2 linked regions of the Colwellia sp. M166 genome follow. The main gene of each other region encodes a partner of the protein of the gene in region 2 in a complex. Links are inferred from orthologs where the notes say so. Each region holds a gene or a part of one and is shown on either strand. Other genes may lie near its edges.

Region 1 (2,888 bases), 800 kb from region 2 along the record:
TGGTTTATTGAACGTAAAGTTAAAGCTATTGTTGTTGCTTGTAATACCGCGACCGTTAATGCCATAGATCAGTTACGTAAACACATTTCGATTCCGGTCATTGGCGTAGAGCCCGCGATAAAGCCAGCAGCAAACTTTAGTAAAAACAAGAAAGTCGCTATTCTGGTCACGAAAGCAACGGCAGAAAATCAGCGTTTTCTCACCTTAGTGGCGCAATATCGTAATAACAGTGAAGTCACGATTCAGCCCTGTCCAGGTTTAGTTGAGCTTATTGAGCAAGATAAAAAAAACTCTGTTGAATGCAAACTGATGTTGAGCGCTTATTTGCTGCCGCTTATAACCCAAGGTGTTGATACTATTGTCTTAGGTTGCACGCATTATCCGTTAGTCAAAAGCTTAATTAGTGAAATATGTGGTGACGGTGTACTCATTATGGAGACAGCACAACCCGTCACTGAGCAGTTGCAACGACAATTAGCATTACACCAGCTAATGAATAACAGTAATGACTTAGGTACAACAAGCTTTTATAGCTCTAAACATAGTGCACCACAGCAAGCGCTTTTCAGCCACATTTGGCAACGTCCATTACAATTAAAACACTATCCCTAAAAAATTTAGCGCCACAACATGAACAAAAAGTAATATTTTTTGAGATATAGGAATAAGTTTTGATATAGCTCAAAGACGTTTAGCCATCTAGGCGTAAAAAACTCTAGAAAAGCGATAGGTAAACAGTTAGAATATCGCCATTAAAGCAATTTTTGTTTTTCAATTAATTTTTACGAGGGTTTATGTCTACACACCTTTTTACTTCTGAGTCAGTATCAGAAGGACATCCGGATAAAATTGCCGATCAAATTTCTGATGCGGTTTTAGATGCTATTATTGCCAAAGATAAGCATGCACGTGTTGCTTGTGAAACCATGGTAAAAACTGGTGTTGCCATTATTTCAGGTGAAGTTACTACGTCTGCATGGGTAGATTTAGAAAGAATTACCCGTGATGTTATTTCAGAAATTGGCTACACCTCTTCTGATGTTGGCTTTGATGGTGAAACATGTGGCATCATGAATTTAATTGGCCAACAATCTCCAGAAATAGCTCAAGGTGTTGATCGCGTAAAGCCTGAAGATCAGGGCGCTGGTGACCAAGGTTTAATGTTTGGTTACGCCACCAATGAAACCGAAACTTTAATGCCTGCACCATTATACTATTCTCATCGTTTGGTTGAGCGTCAAGCTGAAGCACGTAAATCAGGTATTTTACCTTGGTTACGTCCTGATGCAAAAAGCCAAGTAACCTTTATCTATGAAGATAACAAGCCTGTCGCTATTGATACTGTTGTGCTTTCAACTCAGCATAATCCTGATATCAAACAAGAAGACTTACATGATGCGGTAATGGAAAACATTATTAAGCATGTTTTGCCTGCAGAGTTGTTAACTAAAGAGACAAAATACCATATTAATCCAACGGGTCGTTTCGTTATCGGTGGCCCAGTGGGCGATTGTGGCTTAACCGGTCGTAAGATTATTGTTGATACCTATGGCGGCATGGCTCGTCATGGTGGTGGGGCATTCTCAGGTAAAGATCCATCAAAAGTTGATCGCAGTGCGGCATACGCTGGTCGTTATGTTGCAAAAAATATTGTTGCGGCTGGTTTAGCTGATCGTTGTGAAATTCAAATTTCATACGCTATCGGCGTTGCTGAGCCTACTTCAATCTCTGTTGATGCCTTTGGCACTGGCAAAGTCTCTGAACAGCGTTTAGTTGAGCTTGTGCGTGAGCATTTTGACTTACGCCCATACGGCATCACTAAAATGTTAGATTTGCTGCACCCAATGTATAAACAAACGGCAGCTTACGGTCACTTTGGTCGCGAACCTTTCGAAATGACCGTCGGTGATGATACTTTCACAGCATTTAGTTGGGAAAAAACCGATAAAGCAGAAGCGCTACGTTTATCTGCTGGTATCTAATAAATATCGCCAAATAGCATTAATATTAAGCATAAAAAAACCGCTCATTGAGCGGTTTTTTTATAACAAATAATCGAGATAAAACAGCCTCATACCAAGTTTATTAAGTTTGTTCCCCCTCAGAAACTTAGTAAAACTGGTATTAATCTATATAAACATTCGCACTACATAGCCAACATCATATTTTCACTATCGGGTTTGATCACAAGTATATCACTAGAGATTTTATCAGTTAAAAACTGCGAACTATCGCCGAGCATTCTATTGAAGAAATGATCATGTTTACAATTACCAATAATTGTTAAACCGACATGAAGCTCATCAGCAGTTTGCGGTATATCATCATCAGGCATTGACTCATTTAGGTGAACAGTACCATTGATATTTGCGTGAGCAGCAACATACTTATTAATTGTTTTCATGTGTTGACGCTTCACCGAAACCCCTTCCCTAAAACCAGAGTCTGCATCATAGTTTATTGCGATAGAAGCTGACTCACCATAATAACAATCCAAGATATGTAATTCGGCTGACTTCAACGGTATTAACTGCTCGCTAGCATCCAAAATAGTATGATTCAATGCTTTATTGGTTTCAGTGTCATCATCAATATCCAAACAGGCAAGAATTTTATATTCAGGTAATTGTGCATTATTTTTTACCAGCCAAACCGGTAACTCGCAATGTCGAGTTAAGTAACGCTCAACTGATAAAGTGAACAAATCAAGGAGATGGTTTTCTTTATGAAAAAGCCTCATCACTAAAGATATTTTATTAGCGTTAATAATTGCAGCGATAGATGTTACCGCTGGCGCTTGCCATGAAATGATAATGTCTAAATCTAGGTCTTCATCAGTCAAGCGATTAAACTTTTCACAAATCAATTGCTGTTGCTGTAAAACAAAT
Region 2 (3,710 bases):
GTGGACGTATTGCTATCAATATTTCGTCTCAACACTTTAAACACAACTTAATTGACTCTATTGATTTAGCACTACAAAAAAGCGGCTTATCACCAGCTTTACTTGAAATAGAAGTCACCGAAAATTGTTTTATTGAAAACATCAAACATGCAAGTTCAACATTGCAAAAAATTCGACAATTAGGTATTAAAAACTCAATTGATGATTTTGGCACAGGTTTTTCATCTTTAAGCTATTTAACTCAATTACCCTTTGATACCTTAAAAATTGATGCAAGCTTCATCTCGAAGCTACCCAATGATCTCAAACAATGCCAAATCATTAAATCCATTATTGCCATGGCCAAAGGCTTAGATTTAACTTTAGTCGGGGAAGGAGTAGAAACAGCTGAACAAGCTAATTTTTTAAAGGTTAACGGCTGCGATGTTATACAAGGATATTTGTATTCAATACCAGAAAATGCTGAAGCCGTTACTGAACGCCTCACAGAGCGACAATTAATTTCATCAAATTAGCTATTATAGATGCCTAGAGGGTGTCATTAATTTTCTGACTTAACTAAGGCTATAGCATGCGCTATGGCCACAAACTAAAAATCTAAAAACAAAAATCTGTAGATGCAGATTTTTTTATTTAAAGCGTTAAGTAGCTAATGCTATTTATGCGCCGAGTAAATGGTTTAACTCACAGATTTTTTGTTCCTGACATAATATCAGTACCTACATCCGTGTAGGCAAGGCGTTTTATTGCATTAAACCTATCCAAACTCATTCAAAACGCTATTAAAAGTACTTCTCAACGCTATAACTGGCAACGACTTTTCCGGCGTTAAATTGTGCTCATCGTTTATTTGCATTGTTTGTGCCGAAAACAAAAAACCTGCCGAAGCAGGTTTTTATTTTAAAGCGTTAAGTAGCTAATGCTATTTATGCGCCGAGTAAATTGTTTAATTCAAGGCGCTTTCATTACGACGTTTAGTGTTTCTTAAACGAGTGATGAAGCAACGAAGAAGTTAGTTAGCAATTTAATCAGCATAAACTACATCATGCCGCCCATACCACCCATGCCACCCATGCCGCCCATATCAGGCATAGCACCACCAGCATCTTTCACTGGTGCGTCGGTGATCATCGCTTCTGTTGTTAGCATTAAGCCAGCAACTGAGGCAGCAAATTGTAATGCGCTACGGGTTACTTTAGTTGGGTCAAGGATACCCATTTCTAACATATCGCCGTAAGTGCTGTTAGCTGCATTGTAACCGTAGTTACCTGTACCGCCAGTACGTACTTCGTTCAACACGACTGAGGCTTCGTCACCTGAGTTAGTTGCGATTTGACGTAGAGGAGCTGACATAGCACGAATAGCAACGTTAATACCGTGAGTTTGGTCTTCGTTGATGCCTTCTAAGTCTTTAATTGCATCAGCAGCACGTACTAGTGCAACACCACCACCGGCAACAACACCTTCTTCTACTGCTGCGCGAGTTGCATGTAATGCATCTTCAACGCGTGCTTTTTTCTCTTTCATTTCCATTTCTGTTGCTGCGCCAATTTTGATAACCGCAACACCGCCAGCTAATTTAGCTAGACGTTCTTGTAACTTTTCTTTGTCGTAGTCTGAAGAAGAGTCTTCAATTTGACCGCGAATTTGTGCAACACGCGCTTTAATTTCAGCTTCTTCACCAATACCATCGATAATCGTTGTATTGTCTTTAGAGATTACTACACGCTTAGCTTGACCTAGGTCTTCTAAAGTAGTTTTTTCAAGCTCCATGCCGATTTCTTCAGAAATAACAGTCGCTTTAGTTAATGTCGCGATGTCTTGTAACATTGCTTTGCGACGGTCGCCAAAACCTGGTGCTTTAACAGCAGCAACTTTTACGATACCACGCATGTTGTTAACGACTAGTGTTGCAAGCGCTTCGCCTTCAACATCTTCAGCAATAATAAGTAGTGGCTTACCTGCTTTAGCAACACCTTCCAATGTTGTCAGTAATTCACGGATATTAGATATTTTTTTGTCAACTAATAAGATAAATGGGTTTTCTAATTCAACACTACCGCTTTCTTGGTTGTTGATGAAGTAAGGAGAAAGGTAACCACGGTCGAACTGCATACCTTCAACAACGTCTAGCTCATCTGTTAATGCTTGACCTTCTTCAACAGTAATAACACCTTCAGTGCCTACTTTTTCCATTGCTGTTGCAATGATTTTACCAACAGTTTCGTCAGAGTTAGCAGAGATAGTACCTACTTGCTCAATGGCTTTGTTGTCGCTACATTCTTGTGACAAACCTTTAAGTGCTTCAACTGCAGCAATAACTGCTTTGTCGATACCACGTTTAAGGTCCATTGGGTTCATGCCTGCCGCAATAGATTTTAAACCTTCGTTTACAATCGCTTGTGCTAGTACAGTTGCCGTTGTAGTACCGTCACCGGCTTCGTCATTGGCTTTAGAAGCAACTTCTTTCACCATTTGTGCGCCCATGTTTTCGAATTTGTCTTCTAATTCAATTTCTTTAGCAACACTAACACCATCTTTAGTGATCACTGGACCACCAAATGATTTGTCTAATACAACATTACGGCCTTTAGGACCTAATGTTACTTTTACCGCGTCAGCTAAAACATTTACGCCACGTAGCATTTTTGCTCGTGCGTCATTACCAAATAATACGTCTTTTGCAGCCATTTGCATGGTTCCTTATAAACTGTTCTTTGCACCGAACTTAATCAGTGCAATAAAATGAGTGGAGAGTTATTGCTTATTCAACGATGGCTAAAATGTCAGACTCTGACAAGATTAGAACTTCTTCGCCGTCAATTTTTTCAGTTTTCACGCCGTAACCTTCACTGAAGATCACTTGGTCACCAATTTTTACATCTAACGCACGTACGTCACCGTTTTCTAACATTCGGCCCTTGCCAACTGCTACGACTTCACCACGTGTTGATTTCTCAGCAGCACTACCTGTTAATACGATACCGCCAGCAGATTTTGACTCAACTTCTTTACGCTTAATGATCACACGATCGTGTAATGGACGAATACTCATTTTGTTCTCCTGAGATGTTCAATTTAATAAAAAATTAAGGATTTTAATTTTGTTGATTCAGAGATGGGGATTAAATAAAACTTCACAAGCCCATTTCAGTATTTTTTTAATCTTTACGCTCAAATTCACCGTCTAAAGTTTTGCCTTTATGTGGTGGCTGAATATGCTCTTGAAACGGACTATCCTGATGATTTGAAAAGTCATCTTGATTCTGAGCAGGGTTATGGCTGTGAAATTGAAAGCTTTGTTGGCTGGTACTGTTAGTTGTAATATGTGATTTAACACTACCAGCAATAGCATGACGAACCGCTGGAATTAATAAGCTCAAGCCAAGAAAGTCAGTAACAAAGCCTGGCGTTACTAACAATACACCGGCAACAAGTAACATAAGTCCGGTAACAATTTCATCAGAAGGCATTTGCCCTTGCGCCATTTTTGTTTGTACTGAATTTAAGGTAGCTAGCCCTTGTTGACGGACATATTTAGCCCCTAACCAGGCGGTAAAAATAACGATAGCAATGGTAGGCCAAAGCCCAAAAATAGCACCGACCTGCAGCAAAACGGAAATTTCAATAATCGGAATAATAATAAAAAATATAAATAACAGGCGAAACATAATCGCTCCTAATCATCTTTAATGAAACTAATATGGGGG

The links. The genes of interacting proteins can lie anywhere in the genome.
Region 1: the proteins of groL (region 2) and metK are in contact, whole or in part, in a cryo-EM structure (PDB 8P4O), measured with the Escherichia coli proteins. The link is inferred for Colwellia sp. M166 from one-to-one orthologs.

What each region holds. Positions count from the first base shown.
Region 1 is NZ_CP040755.1:4,036,587-4,039,474, reverse strand. It holds metK (methionine adenosyltransferase), read left to right. Parts: upstream 1-794; coding sequence 795-1,982; downstream 1,983-2,888. Other genes in the region: FGD67_RS18230 (universal stress protein), read right to left, coding at 2,147-2,888; murI (glutamate racemase), read left to right, coding at 1-612. UniProt on the Escherichia coli protein: Catalyzes the formation of S-adenosylmethionine (AdoMet) from methionine and ATP.
Region 2 is NZ_CP040755.1:3,238,548-3,242,257, reverse strand. The notes cover bases 366-3,222. They hold groL (chaperonin GroEL), read right to left. Parts: upstream 2,692-3,222; coding sequence 1,039-2,691; downstream 366-1,038. Other genes in these bases: FGD67_RS14650 (FxsA family protein), read right to left, coding at 3,162-3,222; FGD67_RS14655 (co-chaperone GroES), read right to left, coding at 2,765-3,055; FGD67_RS14665 (EAL domain-containing protein), read left to right, coding at 366-515. Outside these bases: more of FGD67_RS14665, read left to right, coding at 1-365; more of FGD67_RS14650, read right to left, coding at 3,223-3,671.